2 regions of the Nonomuraea sp. NPDC004186 genome follow, and region 1 is predicted to be linked to the other one. Evidence: predicted binding sites of a transcription regulator. Region 1 holds the regulator's gene; the other holds the start of a gene.
The links. The regulator HrcA, encoded in region 1, represses chaperone genes, less so after heat shock. The targets are predictions, from matches to a motif close to TTGGCACTCTCNNNNNGAGAGTGCCAA.
Positions count from the first base shown of each region.

Region 2: the regulator HrcA is predicted to act here: its motif matches at 2,233-2,259, upstream of groES (co-chaperone GroES).

Region 1 covers NZ_JBSGFQ010000006.1:160,525-169,792, forward strand. The annotation lists gene ACWEPL_RS07175 (hypothetical protein) at 1-470, shown strand, start outside; gene ACWEPL_RS07180 (16S rRNA (uracil(1498)-N(3))-methyltransferase) at 477-1,202, opposite strand; gene dnaJ (molecular chaperone DnaJ) at 1,204-2,343, opposite strand; gene hrcA (heat-inducible transcriptional repressor HrcA) at 2,355-3,368, opposite strand; gene ACWEPL_RS07195 (hypothetical protein) at 3,848-4,339, shown strand; gene ACWEPL_RS07200 (DUF3097 domain-containing protein) at 4,357-5,163, shown strand; gene ACWEPL_RS07205 (DUF4870 domain-containing protein) at 5,160-5,930, shown strand; gene hemW (radical SAM family heme chaperone HemW) at 5,927-7,147, opposite strand; gene ACWEPL_RS07215 (styrene monooxygenase/indole monooxygenase family protein) at 7,215-8,432, shown strand; gene ACWEPL_RS07220 (glycoside hydrolase family 18 protein) at 8,471-9,268, shown strand, end outside.
Region 2 covers NZ_JBSGFQ010000036.1:100,084-109,351, reverse strand. The annotation lists gene ACWEPL_RS27950 (hypothetical protein) at 1-632, opposite strand, end outside; gene ACWEPL_RS27945 (class I SAM-dependent methyltransferase) at 819-2,096, opposite strand; gene groES (co-chaperone GroES) at 2,349-2,660, shown strand; gene groL (chaperonin GroEL) at 2,734-4,356, shown strand; gene ACWEPL_RS27930 (sialidase family protein) at 4,427-5,635, opposite strand; gene ACWEPL_RS27925 (sigma-70 family RNA polymerase sigma factor) at 6,395-7,030, shown strand; gene ACWEPL_RS27920 (DUF5319 domain-containing protein) at 7,140-7,517, opposite strand; gene ACWEPL_RS27915 (helix-turn-helix transcriptional regulator) at 7,557-8,546, opposite strand.

The DNA.
Region 1 (9,268 bases):
CGGGAACGATCGTGATGGCCGTTCCCAGCCTGCGCTCGCAGATCATCGACCAGCCCGCCAAGTGGGTGGACAGCGAGACGACCTCCAAGGTGCCGTCCAACTCCTCCACCACCCGCTCCCAGGAGCCGCCGCCCAGGCAGCCGACCAGCCACGACCAGCACCCTGTGGGAATCCCCGAGATCCCCTCCAAGAGCCCGACACCCCGGCCCACGAAGAGGGCCGAATCGACCAGCCGGCCCTCGCCGACCCCCACTCCCACGACGACCGAGTGCCCGTCGCCCCTGGCCGAGCAGGCCGAGCCGCCGTCCGACTGCCCCACCGTCTCGCCGACCCCGTCGCCGTCGTCATCGGTGGAGGAGACCCTCCAGCCCACGACGTGCCCGGCCGACGAGTGCCCGCCCGACGACATCACCGACAGTCCGACCGACGTGACCAGCCCGTTGGTGGACGCCTCTCACCCGACGCCCTGAAAGGCTCTACCAGCGTCCGGTACGCGTGAGCAGCACTGAAGCCGCCGCCACCCCTGCCGTGGACGTACGCAGCACCGTGGGCCCCAGCAGCACGGACACCGCCCCTGCCGCCCGGAACCCGGCCAGTTCGTCGTCCGAGACGCCCCCTTCGGGCCCCACGACCACCACGATGTCGCCCGACGCGGGCAGCGCCACGCCGGACAGCGGCTCGGCCGCCTCCTCGTGCAGCACCAGCCCCAGCGCCGCGCCCGCCAGCAGCTTGCCGACCTGCGCGGTGGTGGCGGGCTCGGTCACCTCGGGAAGGTGGAACCTGCGGGCCTGCTTGCCCGCCTCACGAGCCGTCGAGCGCCACTTGTGCAGCCCCTTGGCGACCTTGTCGCCCTTCCACTGGGTGATGCTGCGCGAGGCGGCCCAGGGCACGATGACGTCCACACCCGCCTCGGTCATCATCTCGACGGCCAGCTCGCCCCGGTCGCCCTTGGGCAGCCCCTGGACGACGACCAGCCGCGGCCGCGGCGGCTCGACCTCGTAGCGGCGCAGCACGTCGAGCCTCAGCGCGTCCTTGAGGACCTCGCGGACGACGCACTCGGCGACCGCGCCGGCGCCGTCCGTCAGATCGATCCGCTCGCCGGCCCGAAGGCGCCGCACGGAGGCCGCGTGGCGCCCCTCGGGGCCGCCGAGCGTCAGCTCGGGCCCGTCCAGCTCCTGCGACAGGAACACCGGGACGGTCACGTCACCTGCCGTTGAAGGCGTCGCGCAGCCGCGAGAAGAAGCCCTGCTGGCCGGGGGCGAACTTGCCCGGCGGCCGCTCCTCGCCCCGCTGCTTGGCCAGCTCGCGCAGCAGCTCCTCCTGCGCGGGCTCGAGGCGGGTCGGGGTCTCGACGTTGACGTGGATCAGCAGGTCGCCGCGGCCGGACTCGTTGAGCCGCTGCACGCCCCGCCCGAACATGGTGATGACCTGGCCCGACTGCGTGCCGGGGCGGACATCGACCTCCTCCGAGCCGTCGAGCGTCTCGACCGCCAGGATGGTGCCGAGCGCGGCCGCCGTCATCGGGATCTGCACGGTGCAGTGGAGGTCGTCGCCGCGCCGCTCGAAGATCTCGTGGGCACGCTCGACGATCTCGAGGAACAGGTCTCCGGGCGGGCCGCCGCCGGGGCCGACCTCGCCCTCGCCGGCGAGCTGGATGTGGGTGCCGTCCTCGACGCCCGCGGGGATGCGGACCTTGATCGTACGGCGGGTGCGCACCCGCCCGTCGCCGGAGCACTCCTGGCAGGGGTGGCGGATGATGGAGCCGAAACCGCCGCACTGCGGGCAGGGCCGCGAGGTCATGACCTGGCCCAGGAACGAGCGGGTGACCTGGGAGATCTCGCCGCGCCCGTTGCACATGTCGCAGGTGTCGGGGTGGGTGCCGGGCGCCGTGCCGGCCCCGTGGCAGACCTCGCAGAGCACGGCCGTGTCGACGACCAGCTCACGCGTGGTGCCGAACGCCGTCTCGCGCAGGTCGAGCTCGACCCGGATGGTGGCGTTGCGTCCCCTGCGGGCACGCGAGCGCGGGCCCCTGGCGCCGGCCGCGGTGCCGAAGAACGCGTCCATGATGTCGCTGAAGGGGAAGCCCGCTCCGAAGCCGCCGGCGCCCGCGCCTGCTCCGGCGCCGCCGAAGGGGTCGCCACCCAGGTCGTACATCTGGCGCTTGTTCGGGTCGGACAGCACCTCGTAGGCCTGCGTGATCTCCTTGAACCGCTCCTGGGTCTCAGGATCGGGGTTCACGTCGGGATGCAGCTCGCGGGCAAGTCGGCGGTAAGCCTTCTTGATCTCGTCCTGACTGGCGTCACGGCGCACCCCGAGGGTGGCGTAATAGTCGCTGTTTGCCACTTATCGACCTCTTATGATGCAGCCAGGATCTGGCTGACGTAGCGTGCCACCGCGCGCACGGCTCCCATCGTCACTGGGTAGTCCATCCTCGTGGGCCCCAACACCCCGAGCCGGGCCAGTTGGTTGTCGCCTGAACCGTATCCGGTCGCGACTATGGATGTCCCCCGCAGATAGGGGTTTTCGGAGCCGATGCGCACGGTGAGCGCGGACGGTGTGTCTGCGGATGTCTCGCCGAGCAGCCTCATGAGCACGACCTGCTCCTCCAGCGCCTCGAGCACGTCGCGCAGGCCGATCGAGAAGTCGGCGCCCGCGAGGTTGGCCGCGCCGGCGAACACGATCTTCTCGTCGTGCCGCTCGACCAGCGTCTCAAGCAGCACCGACAGGATCGTCGCCACCACCGGGCGGTCTTCGAGAGGGAGCCGCTCGGGCAGGTCGGCGACCAGCTCGGGCACGTTGCTCAGGCCGCAGCCGTCGAGGCAGGCGTTGAGGACCGCGCGCAGGTGGGCGATGCGGGTGTCCTCCACCACCTCGGGCAGCTCGATGACGCGCTGCTCGACGCGGCCGGTGTTGGTGATCAGCACGAGCATGACCCGCCGGTCGTTCAGCGGCACCAGCTCGACGTGCCTGACCGTCGAACGCGTCAGCGTCGGGTATTGCACCACCGCCACCTGCCTGGTCAGCTGCGCGAGCAGCCGGACCGTGCGGGTGACCACGTCGTCGAGGTCGACCGCACCGGCCAGGAACGTCTCGATGGCCCTGCGCTCGGCCCCGGACAGGGGCTTGACCTGCGAGAGCCGGTCGACGAACAGCCGATAGCCCTTGTCGGTCGGCACGCGGCCGGCGCTGGTGTGGGGTTGGGTGATGTAGCCCTCCTCCTCCAGCGCGGCCATGTCGTTCCTGACCGTCGCCGGGGAGACTTTCAGGTTGTGGCGCTCGGCGAGCGCCTTGGAGCCCACCGGTTCGTTGGTGGACACGTAGTCTTCGACAATGGCGCGGAGCACCGCCAGCTTCCGATCGTCGAGCACGTGCTCACCTCCTGCCTCTGACATCCGAGGAACGCAACCATCTAGCACTCTGTGTTCCTGAGTGCCAAGTGTACGGCTCTCATCCACAAGGTGCGATAACACAAGGTCGCAACCAGGCTCCTAGCTTCTTACAAGGGGCAAGTACCACACTTGCCGACATGAGCGACAACTCCCCGCCTCCGCCGTACGGGCCCCAGCCCGGCTTCCAGCCCGGGTACGGCCCACAGCCCGGCTCCCAGCCGGGTTACGGCCCTCAGCCCGGGTCCCAGCCCGGCTATGGCCCTCAGGCCGGCTCTCAGCCTGGCTACGGTCAGCCACCGCCCCAGTACGGGCCTCCGCCTCAGTACGACCCGCCACCCCAGTACGGCCCACCTCCTCAGTACGGACAGTACGGCCAACAACCCCAATTCCCCGCACGAATCGACTCGAAAGCCATCAAACCGCGACTTTGGTGGATCGGGCTCGTCTGGGGCATCGCCGTGGTCTGCACCATCGCAGGCGTCGTCCTGTTCGCCACGGGCATCGTCAGCAGCGTCAGCAACATAGCCCCCACCAGGACGTTCGCGTCCGGCGAAACCGTGACGGTGCCGATCGACCCGGCGAACAAACCCGCCGTCTACCTCTCCAGCGACACCGCCGTCCACTACGAGTGCCAGATCACCAACGGAGCCAGGCTCGCCAAGACCACGGGCACGCAGACGGTCACGGCCGGGTCCGTCAAGTGGGAGCAGATCCTCGTGATCAACGCGCCCACCAGGGGCGACTACCAGCTGTCCTGCACCACCCAGGAGCAGGCCGACGTGCGGTACGGCGTGGGCCGCGAGCTGACCTCGGCCGCGGGCGGCATCGCCGGCGGGGTGATGGCGCTCATCCTGATCCCCGGGGCGGGACTGCTCATCGCCATCGCCGGCACCATCATCGTGCTGGTCCGCCGCAGCGGCGCGCGCAAGCGCCTTGCGGTCGGCGGGTGATTTGCTACGGTCCCCGTGTGTACGAGGGCGATGTGCTGGCGGGGAATTGGCGGCGGCCGGGCAAGGGCAAGATCCCGAAAGTGCCGGCCGAGCTGGACCTCGTCGTGGAGGACGCCGACAGCGGCTTCTGCGGCGCGGTGGTGGCCTGTGACAAGGAGGCCGTCACGCTCGAAGACCGGTTCGGCAAACGCCGGCTGTTCCCGCTCGCGCCCGCCGCGTTCCTGCTGGAGGGCAAGCCCGTGACGCTGGTACGCCCGTCGGCGGCCCCGGCGGGGCCCAGGCGCAGCGCGTCGGGCTCGATCGCCGTGGAGGGGCTGCGGGCGAGGGTCGCCCGGGAGAGCCGCATCTACGTGGAGGGCGTGCACGACGCCGCCCTGGTGGAGAAGATCTGGGGCCATGACCTGCGGGTCGAGGGGGTCGTGGTCGAATACCTGGAGGGCGTGGACCATCTGCCGGCCATCGTGGCGGAGTTCGGCCCGGAGCCGGAGCGCCGGCTGGGGGTGCTGGTTGACCACCTCGTGCCCGGCTCCAAGGAGAGCAGGATCGCCGCCGAGATCACCTCGCCGGACGTGCTCGTCGTGGGGCATCCGTACATCGACATCTGGCAGGCGGTCAAGCCGTCCGTGCTGCGCATTCCCGCCTGGCCCGCGGTGCCGCGCGGAGTGCCGTGGAAAGAGGGCGTCATCGCCGCCCTGGGCTGGCGGATGGAGCCCGCGGAGGCGTGGCGGCGGATCCTCGGGGCCGTCTCCACGTACACAGACCTGGAGCCGGAACTGCTCGGCCGGGTCGAGGAACTGATCGACTTCGTTACGGAGGCATCATGAGCCAGGACCCGCCGCAACCGCCGCCGCCGGACGACGACGCCACCCGCTTCGTCCCCCCGTCGAGCATCCCGCCCAGCCAGGGCTCCGGCCCCCAGCAGCCCGGATACGGCCGGCAATCCGGGTCACAGCCTGGCGTTTACGGGCAGCAGCCCGGCTCCGAGCCCCATTACGGCCAGCCGGGGTACGGGCAGCAGCCAGGGTCCCAGCCCGGCTACGGCCAGCCGGCGTACGGTCAACCCGGCTACGGACAGCCCGGTCCCGGCCAGCCCGGCTACGGACAACCCGGTTATGGCCAACCCGGTTATGGCCAGCCCGGCTACGGCCAGCAGTCCCAGGGTTACGGCCCTCCCCCGCCTGGTTACGGCTCCGCGCCGCAGCCGCCCGGCTACGGCTACGGCTACGGCGCGCCCGGCGAGCCGTACGTCCCCGGCAGGTTCGGCCCCCGCCCGGGCACCGACGACACCACCATGGCGATGCTCTCGCACCTGCTCGGCCTGGTGGTCTCCTGGGTCGGCCCGCTGATCATCTACCTGATGAAGAAGGACGAGTCCCCCTACGTCAGGGATCAGGCGGCGGAGGCGCTCAACTTCCAGATCACGATGTTCATCGGCTACGTCATCTCGGGCATCCTGACGATCATCTTCATCGGCCTGCTCCTGCTGCCGGTCGTCTGGATCCTGTCCCTGATCTTCCACATCCAGGCCGCCATGGCCACCAACAAGGGCGAGCCGTACCGCTACCCGTTCGCCGTCCGCCTGATCACCTAGACCAGCAGATCCCTGATCAGCGCGTCGGCCAGCAGCCGCCCCTGCAGCGTGAGCACCATGAGGCCCGACCTGAACGGCCCGGGCTCCAGCAGGCCGCGCGCCAGCGCGCTCGCCACGGCCGGGCGCGCGTCCGGGGCCACCTCGGCCAGCGGGTAGCCGGACGAAAGCCGCAGCTCCAGCATCAGCCGCTCGGCCGCCCGGTCGTCGTCGCCGAGCACCTCGCGCGCGTGGGCGGGCGACGTGCCCGCCGCCAGCCGCTGGGCGTAGGCGGCCGGGTGCTTGACGTTCCACCAGCGGGTGCCGCCGACGTGGCTGTGGGCGCCGGGCCCGGCGGCCCACCAGTCGCCGCCGGTCCAGTAGAGCAGGTTGTGGCGGCAGCGGGCCCGGTCGGACGTGGCCCAGTTGGACACCTCGTACCAGTCGAACCCGGCCTGGGACAGCAGCTCGTCGGCGATCAGGTAGCGGTCGGCGGCCACGTCGTCGTCGGGCATGGGCAGCTCGCCGCGCCGGATCCTGGCCGCCAGCCTGGTGCCCTCCTCGACGATCAGCGAGTACGCCGACACGTGGTCGGGCCCGGCCTCGATCGCGGCGGCCAGCGAGGCCCGCCAGTCGTCGTCGGACTCGCCGGGCGTGCTGTAGATCAGGTCGAGGTTGACGTGCTCGAACCCGGCCTGCCTCGCCTCCTTGACGGCCGCCGCCGCCCTGCCGGGGGTGTGCCGGCGGTCGAGCACCTGGAGCACGTGCTCGGCCACGCTCTGCATGCCGAAGCTGATCCGGTTGAAGCCGCCCTGGCGGAGCTTGTCGAGGTAGGCCGGGTCGACGGACTCGGGGTTGGCCTCCGTGGTCACCTCGGCACCCGCGCTCAACCCGAACTCCGAGTCGATCGCGGCCAGGATCCTGGCCAGGTCTTCCGGGGGGAGCAGCGTGGGCGTGCCACCGCCGAAGAACACCGTCTCCACCGGCAGCTCGGCCGGGCCCAGGACGCGGCGCGCGAGGCGGATCTCCTCGACGACCGTGTCCGCGTAGTCCCGGTGCGAGGCGCCGGGGCCCAGCTCGGCGGCGGTGTAGGTGTTGAAGTCGCAGTAGCCGCAGCGGGTCACGCAGAACGGCACGTGCACGTAGAAGCCGAACGGACGCTCGCCGAGGCCCCTCAGGGCGCTGTCGGGCAGCTCGCCCGAGGTGGGCACGGGATCGCCGTCAGGCAGGGTGGATGGCACCCCTTCAGTTTGCCCGTTGTTCGAGGGTGCTATCGAACTGCAACCCCCGAGAGGTTCACTGCTGCACATGGCGGGCATCGGCATCGTGGGCGCGGGAATCTCGGGGCTGACCCTCGCTCTGCGCCTCCAGCAGCTCGGCATCGAGGCCACGCTCTACAGCGAGCGGGACGCCGGTTCCCTGCGCTCGGGGCGGCTGCCCAACACGGTGGGCAGGATGGGGCACACCCTGGCACGGGAGCGGGAGCTGGGCTGCGAGCACTACCGGGATCCCGCGTGCCTGATGGGATCCGCCGAGCTCTCGATCAAGGGGGATCCGCCGCTGGAGTTCCTGGCCAGGATCTCCGAGCCGTTCCACGCGGTCGACTTCCGGCTGCTGCTGCCCGCGTACCTGGACGACTTCACCGGCCGGGGCGGCGAGGTCGTCGTCACCGGCGCGCCGCCGGACGCGGCGCGGGTGGATCGATGGTCCCGGGAGCACGAGTTGATGGTCGTGACGGCCGGGCGGCGCTCGGTGGCGGAGCTGTTCCCGCGCGACCCGGCGCGCTCGCCGTTCGACCGGCCGCAGCGCGTCCTGACGGCCGGGTTGTACGGCGGTCTCGACCTCGGCCCCATGTTCAGCTACAACATCTCGCCCGGGTGCGGGGAGATCCTCCGCATGCCGATGATGACCAGGCACGGCGTGGTCTCCAGCGTGCTGGTCGAGGCGGTTCCCGGCGGGCCGCTGGAGCCGCTCTCGGACCTGCCCGCGGCCGAGGTCGCCGGGGAGCTGGCCGGGCTGCTCGCCGAGCACGCGCCGCGGCTGGCCGAGCGGGTGGACGGGGGCTTCGAGCTGCTGGGTGAGGACGACCTGCTGCAAGGGGCGATCACGCCGGTCGTTCGCGAGGCGGTGGCCGAGCTGCCCGGCGGGCGGATCGCGCTGGCCGTCGGCGACGCCTGGATCACCAACGACCCGCTGACCGGCCAGGGCGCGAACCTGGGTTCGGCCTGCGCCTGGATCGCGGCCGACGCCATCGCGGCGGGCGGCCCGTACGACGCCGCCTTCGGCCGCGCCACGGCGGAGCGGATGTGGGAGGCGGCGGCGCCGGTCACCGACTGGACGAACGCGTTCCTGCGGCCGCCGGCCGCGCACGTCGTGACCCTGCTGCTGGCGGCCACGAGCAGGCAGGACGTGGCGGACCTGGTCCTCGGCCTGTTCGCGAACCCGGCGTACGCGTGGGCGGTGATCTCGAGCCCCGAGGAGGTGGCGCGGATCGTTGACGGCGGCGGGCCGTCGCCCTACTTTTAGGAAAGTTTCCTATAAGTGCACCCCTCGGGAGTCGCCCCGTGAAGAAGACGATCCTCCTCGCACTCTCGCTCTTACTCGGCTGTACGGCGATCTCCGCGCCGGCCGAGGCCCGCACCGGCTTCAAACGGGTCGCGTACTTCATCCAATGGGGCGTCTACGGGCGCAACTACCACGTCAAGGACGTGGACGCCACGGGCGCCGCGGCCAAGCTCACACACCTGAACTACGCGTTCGGGTTCGTGAACGCCGGGGGCGCCTGCTACTCGGCCGACCCGTGGGCGGACTGGCAGCGGCCCGTGCCCGCGGAGCAGAGCGTGGACGGCGTGGCCGACGCTCCCGGCCAGGCCCTGAACGGCAACCTCAACCAGCTCCGCAAGCTCAAGGCCAAGCACCCGGGGCTCAAGGTGATGATCTCGCTGGGCGGCTGGACCGGTTCCAAGTACTTCTCCGACGCGGTCCTCACCGCCGAGTCCCGTGCCGCGCTGGCCCGCTCGTGCATCGACCTGTGGCTGCGCGGCAACCTGCCGGACCTCCCCGCGGGCGCCGGAGCCGGCGTGTTCGACGGGATCGACCTGGACTGGGAGTGGCCGGGCTCCTCCGGCGCCGAGGGGAACGTCGTGCGGCCGGAGGACAGGCGGAACTTCACGCTGTTCGCGGAGGAACTGCGGGCGCAGCTCACCGCCTTCTCCTCAAACGCGCAGCTCACGGCCTTCCTCCCGGCCGCGGCCGCCAAGATCGACGCCGGGTTCGAGGTGCGGCGGGTCTTCAGGGCGCTCGACTTCGCCACCGTCCAGGGGTATGACCTGCACGGGACGTGGGAGGCGCAGACCGGGCAC
Region 2 (9,268 bases), on a different contig from region 1:
GCGGTGAGGTGCTCCGACAGGTCGCCGACCGCGACCTCGACCCGGTCGGTGCGGGTGGTCAGGTCGGCCATCGACTTGTCGAGCCTGGTGAAGCGGCTCGCGGCGGCCTCCATGCTGCTGTTGAGCGTGGCCAGCGTGGCGGCGAAGTCGGACATCCCCTTCGTGAGGCCGTCCGTGCTGTCGAGCACCGTCTGCAGGCGGGTGAGCGCCTCGTCCACGCCCTCGCCCATGGTGCCCAGGTCGGCCCGCAGGCCGGGCAGGTCGGCCACCGGGGCGACGCGGGCGTCCACGTCCCCGATCCGCTCCCCGACGGCGTCCACGTGGTCACGTACCGCCTCGACGTGCTGAGCCAGCCCCTCCGCCCACATCGGCGGCTTGGCGGTGATGTCGTCGAGCCGCCCGCTGACCGCCTGCAGCGTGCCGCTGAGGCCGCCGAGCTCGCGCTCGCGGACCTCGCGCAGCAGCCACTCCATGCCTTCGAGCCGCTGGCGGATCTCGTCCAGCACGGCCCCCTGCGTGCGCTGCTCGTACACATGATCCTGCGAGGCGCGCGCCAGCAGGTCCCGCATCCTCTCGGAGATGCCGGACTGGCCTCCTGCCTGGAGAAGGGTGGTGTGGTTGGAATGGTCCACCGAAAGCTCCTTTGGCTCGCCGACGGTCTGCCGCGCAGCGGTGGGATATAGGTCGATTTTCAGATGAACGAGCGGGAACGCGGAAAACCGCATCAGGGGAGAACTCCCGTCCGCCCACCTTAGCCTCTCGATCAAGGTCCGTCAGGGGCGAAGAGAAAGATCGAGGTTAACGGCAGAATGACCGGTTCAGGCAGGTGGAGAGGTGTCGCAGATGATGACCGATGGCTTATCGATGATTCGGGTAAGGATGATAGTTGCCGATTTTTCGCCATTTAGGCGGAGATCTGAGCGGAGGCGCTCGATGTCGACGGCGGAGCCGCGCTTCTTGATGGTGACATTTCCGACTTGTCGCTCACGGAGGGCGGCGCGCAGCTTTTTCCCTGAAAAGGGGAGAACGTCCTCTACTTCATATCTGGCCGCCCATGGGGTGTCGATCCGGTCGTCACCGGTGATGTAGGCGATCATCGGGTCGAGCAGGCGTCCGTTCACGATTTCCGACACCTCGCCCACGAGGTGTGCCCGGATGGCCGCGCCGTCCGGCTCGTAGACGTACCTGCCGACCGGGCCGACGGCGGCCTCGGCGCCCGTGGCGGTCAGAGTGTGGCCGCCGGGCAGCAGGGTGGCGCGGCGCCCCGCTGCTCCCTCCTGGCCGCTCCAGAGGGCGGCCTCCTTGACCTCGCCCTTGTACGAGACCCACTCGGCCTCGGCGCCTCCGGGGATGAACTCGTACGGGATGCCCGGGGCGACCTTGACGCACGCCCGGGAGGCCCTGGAGACCAGGTCGAGCACCACCGGCCAGGGCGGGGAGTAGGCCATGGGGTCGAACGTCCTGCCCCGGCTCGTCCGCCTGGCCGGATCGGCGAAGAGCACGTCGTACTCCTCCGGCCGGACCTCGGCCGCGTCCCCCACCGACACCGTCACCCTGTCGGCCAGCCCGAGCGCGTCGGCGTTGGCCCTGGCCACGGCGACGGTCAGCGGGTCGGTGTCCACGGCGGACACGGTGCAGCCGGCGCGGGCCAGCGCGAGGAAGTCGCCGCCGACGCCGCAGCAGGCGTCCACGACCCTCAGCCCACGCCCGAGCCCGTGCGGGGGTGCGTCCGGTCCGTGCGGGGGCGCGTCCGCGACGCCGAGCCCGTGCGGGGGCGCGTCCGGTCCGTGCGGGGGCGCGTCCGCTCGTGTCTCGGCGGTCAGGCGGCGGGCGCGGTGCTCGGCGACCTCCGTCCGCGTGGACTGCTCCAGGCCGTGCGGCGTGAAGTACATCCGCCCGGCGTCCTCGCCGAACTTGGCCCTGGCGCGCTCCCGCAGCCCCGCCTGGGTGAGCGCCGCGGAGGTCAGCGCGGCGTCGTACGTCTTGCGCAGCCTCGTGGCGGCGGCCACCGGATCCGTGCCCACCAGCTCCACGGCCTCCGCGAGCGCGCGCTGCCCGCGCGGTGTCAGCAGCTCGTCGAAGGCGTCAAGGTCCACATCACCCGACGTTAGTGCCATGTCCGACCCGGTCGGACCATGGGCGTACCGTATCCAGAGGGGGTGGATTCGGTCTGATCGCTCTCAGCAGACGCGTTCGTGTTGACTGTCAAGCCCCTCTTGCATATGTTTCCTGTTGGCACTCTCCCCTTGAGAGTGCCAACGTGCGACGAGGCAGGTCTGACACCCGCGACGGCAGGCCCAGCTGGTCGCCTCTTCTAGATCATTCAAATCTGAAGGGGAGGTCCGATCGTGACGACCGCCACCAAGGTTCCCGTTAAGCCGCTCGGCGACCGCATTGTGGTTCAGCCGCTTGAGGCCGAGCAGACCACCGCTTCCGGCCTGGTCATCCCGGACACCGCCAAGGAGAAGCCGCAAGAGGGCAAGGTCCTCGCGGTGGGCCCCGGCAACTGGGATGAGGACGGCGACAAGCGGATTCCGCTCGACGTCTCTGAGGGCGACATCGTCCTCTACAGCAAGTACGGCGGCACCGAGGTCAAGTACGGCGGCGAGGAGTACCTCGTGCTCTCCGCCCGCGACGTTCTCGCGATCATCGAGAAGTAAGCCGGATGTGTCGAGCCCCGGGCGCTCTTGAGGGCGGCCGGGGCTTTCGACGCTAGGAGAGGACTTTCAAACAATGGCGAAGATCCTGGAGTTCGACGAGGATGCCCGCCGCGCGCTCGAGCGCGGTGTGAACGCCCTCGCCGACGCCGTGAAGGTAACCCTCGGCCCGCGCGGCCGCAACGTCGTCATCGACAAGAAGTTCGGTGCGCCGACGATCACGAACGACGGTGTGACCATCGCTCGTGAGATCGAGCTGGAAGAGCGCTACGAAAACCTCGGCGCCCAGCTCGCCAAGGAAGTTGCCACCAAGACCAACGACATCGCGGGTGACGGCACCACCACCGCCACCGTGCTGGCCCAGGCCATGGTCCGCGAGGGCCTGCGCAACGTGGCCGCCGGCGCCTCGCCGCTGTCGCTCAAGCGCGGCATCGACAAGGCCGCCAAGGCGATCAGCGACAAGCTGCTCGACAGCGCCCGCGAGGTCGCCGACAAGAAGGAGATCGCCAACGTCGCGACGATCTCCGCCCAGGACGCGCAGATCGGCGACCTGATCGCCGAGGCGTTCGACAAGGTGGGCAAGGACGGTGTCCTCACCGTCGAAGAGTCCAACGCCATGGGCATGGAGCTCGAGTTCACCGAGGGCATGCAGTTCGACAAGGGCTACGTGTCGCAGTACATGGTGACCGACCCTGAGCGGATGGAGTCCGTCCTCGAGGACGCCTACATCCTGATCAACCAGGGCAAGATCGCCTCCATCGCGGACTTCCTGCCGCTGCTGGAGCAGATCGCCCAGACGAAGAAGCCGCTGCTCGTGATCGCCGAGGACGTCGAGGGCGAGGCCCTGGCCGTCCTGGTCACCAACAAGATCCGCGGCACCTTCACCTCCGTGGCCGTCAAGGCCCCGGGCTTCGGCGACCGCCGCAAGGCCATGCTGCAGGACATCGCCACCCTCACCGGTGGCCAGGTCGTCAGCGAGGAGGTCGGCCTCAAGCTGGAGCACGTCGGTCTCGAGGTGCTCGGCACGGCCCGCCGCGTCGTCGTCACGAAGGACAACACCACCATCGTCGACGGCGCCGGTGACCCGCAGGCCATCGAGGACCGCGTCAAGGAGATCAAGCTCGCCATCGAGCAGTCCGACTCCGACTGGGACCGCGAGAAGCTGCAGGAGCGCCTGGCCAAGCTCGCCGGCGGTGTGTGCGTGCTGCGCGTCGGCGCCGCCACCGAGGTGGAGCTGAAGGAGAAGAAGCACCGCCTCGAGGACGCGATCTCCGCGACGCGCGCCGCGATCGAGGAGGGCATCGTCTCCGGCGGTGGCTCCGCGCTGATCCACGTCTCCAAGACTCTCGACGACCTCGGCCTGACGGGCGACGAGGCCACGGGTGTCGGCGTCGTGCGCCGCGCCCTGGTCGAGCCGGCCCGCTGGATCGCCGAGAACGCCGGTCTCGAGGGCTACGTGGTGACGCACAAGGTCGCCGAGCTGGAGGCGGGCCACGGCCTCAACGCCGCGACCGGCGAATACGGCGACCTGATCGCGCAGGGCGTCATCGACCCGGTGAAGGTCACGCGTTCGGCCGTCCAGAACGCCGCGTCGATCGCGGGCATGCTCCTCACGACCGAGGCGCTCGTGGTGGACAAGCCCGAGGAGGAGGCCCCCGCCGCCGGCGGCGCGGGGCACGGTCACGGCCACGGCCACTGACCCGGCTCTTCTCTCGCCACGGCCCGCACACCCGAAAGGGTTGCGGGCCGTTCGGCGTTCCGGGGACGGTTCAACGCAGGCCGATCGCGCTCTCCCAGAACCAGTTCCAGCGGATCTCGTCCCGGAAGCGGTTCGCGCCCGCCTCGTACAGGACGCCGATCGCGCCGTTGCCGAGAAGCGCCATGTCGGAATATCCGGCGTGGTCGCCGTCGATCCTCACCCCCGCGTTGTTGGTGGAGTTGTCGTAGTTCCGCCAGGTCGCGCCCTCGTCGAAGGACGAGCGCACGTTCATGCCCACCGGGTTGTTGTCGGTCTTCGGCGTGGCGGGCGCGGAGAGCAGGATCCGGGTGTAGGGGGCCTTGTCCCGCTGGCGTAGCAGGGCCGGGTGGGTGGGCGGAGCGGTGACGGCGCCGTCGGCCCGGAAATCGCCGTCGAACGACTCGCCTCCGTCCGTGCTCACGCCACGGGCCAGGCCGTGGACGGAGGTCTGGTCGTCGGGTACGGCGCCGTTGCGGGCGATCACGAGGATGCCGCCGTCGGTCCGCTCGACCAGGGTCTGCTCGCCCAGCTTCAGGACCGACTTGTCGTAGGTCGCGGTCGCGCCGATCTGCCACGTCGCGCCGTGGTCGTCGCTGTAGATCAGCCGTACGCTCTGCGTGTCGCCCACGCTGAAGTAGACGGGCACCACCAGGCGGCCGTTGTGGGCCGGTTGGGTCAGCTGGATGCCGTGCCCCGGCCCCGTGGCGAACCAGTCCCCGGCGCCCGCGGGCGCCTTGATGACCCCCGACAGGTCCTTCGGGCTCGACCAGGTGACGCCGTCGTCCGTGCTGACCTGGACCTTCGGCGTACGCGGCGTCGTCTGGGACGCGGTCGGCTCCGAGGTCGTGAACAGGAACACCGGCCCGCCGGAGTCGGCGACCACGGTCGCGTTCCCCTGCAGGGCCGCTCCGGCCGTACTGGGCAGGACGACCCTGCTCGCCTCCCAGGTGACGCCGTCGTCGGTCGAGCGCCGCATGACGACGTCGAACGCGCCGTGGTCGGCGCAGTTGTTCTTGTTGCGCCGCTCGGCGAAGGCGAGCAGCACGTCGTTCCTGGTCTTCACGACCGCCGGCAGCCGGTAGCAGGTGGCCCCCTGGGATCCGCTGGCGGGGATCGACCTCCACAGGGTCTGCTTGTGGAAGACGTACGTGGGGGCCTGCGCGGCCGCCGCGGGTGATGCGCTGAGGGCCACGGCCATGAGTGCGCCGGCTGCCGCGGTGAACGTCCGAAATGTACGCATCAATGCCTCCATTTACGCGTTCGCGGCCATGATCGTCTCATCGGTCGTCCCCCTGATCCACTGCCTCCTGAAGATCGGCGCCGTGGTTGCGGTGCGTCGGCGACGGCCGGCGGCCACCTGGCGGTTCCACATGCGGTGCGGGCGCGGTTCGGGGCGTCCATGGAGCGATCCTTCGCCCGGTCGATCGCATCCGCACGACGCGGCACGAAAGCGCGTACCCGACCAGCAGCACCTGGATCGGTGAGGGCAGCGTCCGCGACGACCTGCCGGCGGCGACCGCGGTCGTGGACGCGGCGGAACGGGCGCTCCCGTTCGTCCTTCGGCGCGCATCGTGAAGGCCTTGTCGGCTGAGGGCTCGGTCGGCTGTGGGGCGAGCGGTTGCGCTTGTGGTGGTGACGACGCTCTGCCGGAACGGCTCTTGGTGGGTGGGGATCGGGGTTGCCCCTTCAGGGCTGCCTGGGCTCTCCATCGCGCGAAGCGGGTCGCCGGTGTGAGGAGCATGCCGTTTGCCCCGGGACCCCTTGGGCGCGGGCGGTTGGGGAGAAGTGGGCGGAAAAGGTGGATTATTGGAGTAAACCGGCAGTGGGTGATAAGCGTCCGGGATCTGACAATTGTCGTGCATTCCAGGTTATGGGATGAAACATTATGTCACTAGTTAAGCCTTAGTGTGGTCATTTGATTACTGCCCGTTATCGTCGCTTCAATGTGACCAATCCGTAGCCGTTCGCCATGACGACAGGCCGGATCAGTGCGGGCATCATGCCTATCGTGAGCGAGGGAAGCGTCGCCGACGCCAAAATTGGGGTAAGGCTCGCGTCGAGACTTCCGGCACGGACGGATGACTCCGACCTTAGGGAACTGACGAGCCTCGCCGTGCAGGGAGATCGCAGTGCGATCGAATCCCTGCTCGGTGAGTTGCGTCCGATGGTGGTGCGGTATTGCCGCGCCCGGCTGGGCAGGGTTTCAGGGCAATATCACATTGCCGATGACGTAGCCCAGGAGGTGTGCATCGCGGTCCTGTCCGCGCTGCCGCGATACCGCGACATGGGGCGGCCGTTCGCCTCCTTCGTGTTCGGGATCGCCTCGCACAAAGTGGCCGACGCGCTACGGAGTTCGGTGCGCTCGGCCGTACCGACTCAGGATCTGCCCGATGGGCCGGACGACGGGCCGGGGCCCGAGGAGACCGTGGTCCGCTACATCGAGGTCGAGCACGCGCGCAGGCTCCTGGCCAGATTGCCCGAGAATCAGCGCGAGTTGCTGCTGTTGCGGGTGGTGTCAGGGTTGTCGGCTGAGGAGACCGGTAATGTACTCGGTATGTCACCGGGTGCGGTTCGTGTCGCCCAGCATCGGGCGCTTGCCAGGTTGCGGCAGATGGCCGAGCTGGAGTCGGCTTGACGCCAGAGGAGGAGACCGACGCGCTGCTCGACGCGCTCGGTCGTGGAGAGAGCCCTGACTCAGGCGATCCAGCCGTGCGGTTGCTGGCCGTGCTGCTCGATGATGTCGGTCAGCGGCGTTCCTCCGTGTCGATGACGCCGTCGACGTAGCCTCTGGCGTACTCCCAGCTGACGTAGTCGGCGGGGTCCGGGTGAAAGGCCGGCTCGTGGACCTGCGGCTGGCCTTTCTCGATCATTTGTCGTAGGTTGCCGCGCAGCAGCTCCCAGTCGAAGAAGTGCTGCTCGCCGCATTCAGGGCAGTCGAGTACGAGGCCCAGGACCCCCTGCGGTTCGAGCAGGGAGCGGAAGACCTCGACGTCAGCGAGGTCCGTGATGGCCTCGTCGCGTTCGGCTGCGGTGAGTGGCTCGGCGTCGTCGAGGGCGCCCATCGCCGAGGAAGGGTCGTTCGGGTCGTCCGCGAACGGGTCGCGGGGGACGTCTTCCAGCACCTTCCCACCATATGACCGAAGCGGCCCGAGCGGTGGACATTACCTCAGCCATCCGCGCCTGGCCGCCTCCACGCCTGCGTGGAAACGCGACTGAGCGCCCAGTTCGGACATGGCGTCCGCGAACCTCGCCCGGACCGTTCGCACCGATACGCCCAGTTGGCGGGCTATGGAGTCGTCACACATGCCCTGGGCGGCCAGGCGGAGGACCTGGACCATGCCATCGCCCCGGCGGCCCCACGGCAGGGGCACGGCCCTGGCCCACAGCTCCCTGAACAGCGTGCGGAGCATGCCCACGACGATCGGCGTGCGGATCAGATAGAAGTTGTACGCGTGGTCCGGAAGGTTGCCGCCCCAGTACGGGGGCAGGCCCGCGACCTCGGGCCCCGCGGTCATGAACCAGCTCGGCACCCGGTCCAGCGTGCGTACCTTGCCGCCCGTCTCCAGCACCCGGGTGAGCTGGTCGCGTACGCCCGGCAGAACCAGAGTCGAAACCGGAATGATCACGTGAACCGTGAGAAGTTTTCGTTCTTGCGCGTCAATCCATAGTTCCGCAAATTTGCGCGCGAAATCGATCATTGTGCGTTCGTCGGGAACCGCGGTCAATAATTCCATCGGCGGAGACTGCACGGCTATACCGACCACGCTCTCGTACAGCACGTCGGCCCCGTTCACCATCTCCACCGTGAAGGTGCCGCTCTGGTAGTCGCGGCCGGCGTCGTAGTCGCGGATCAGCGACCGGATCGAGCCGAGTGCCGAGTCGATCCTGCGGCTCTCCTCCGCCAGCCGGTCGAGCCGATCGGCGATCACCCTGCCGAGGGCCGCGGCCGGGTGCCTGGCCAGGTATTCCCCCGATTGCTCGTCGATCACGCCCAGCTTGACGAGGTCGTCGAGCTGGCGGCCGACCTTCTCGACGGGACCGTCCATGGCCTGCGCGAGATCGGTGCGGGTCGCGCGGTGCAGGCGCAACACCGCGGTGTACAGCGCGGTCTGCGTCGGGTCGAGGCCCAGCGTCTCGAAAGGATCAGGCATCGTACGGGGCTCGTTGCGCATTATGGGCGGCTCCGTTGGGGGGACACGGGCGTGCCGTGAGGATAACCCCGCATTACGCTCGTGTCCCCCCGTTGCGGTGACTGGTCGGAGCGCGGTGTGCAACTTCGTGCAATTGCACGTTTTCACATTGCGTTGTTCCGTTCCGTAACGCAGGCTTTACCTAGCGTCGGCATCCTGTGAGGGCTGAAGCGACAGCGGGCCATCAGGACGCGGAGGGGGGTTCGGTGGCGCCAAGCGTCGCCTCGACCCGGATGCCGGTGGCCGAGACACGGGACGGATCACCGACCGTCCCGTGTCTCGGCACTTTTCGATGCCGGGAGTACGACGGGCCGTGGGGGTCATCGTGCTCCCGGCATCGCCGTTTTCGCCGCGGCCCGGGTGGTGCGGCCGACGGGTGGCGGCGGCGTCGAGCGGGGTATGCCGGATGGCGACTGGCCCTCGCTTGGTGCCGATGACGCCCCCAAGGGTGGCGGTCGTGGGACGTAAAGGGGTCGTGGTGCGGTGCGGGGTTGCGGTGGTTCGGGATGGCGGCTGTGCGGTGGCGGTGGGGAGTGGGGAGTTGGGGGCCGGTGGGGGTGATCGGTTGAAGGGGGTCCTGGGGGTGGAGAAGGCGGTGGGCGTGGCGGGTGTGGGTGCTGCGGCGCAGTTTGGAGGCAGGGCCTAGACTTGGCTCAATCAGAGCAACGGCAAGAGGGGGCCGC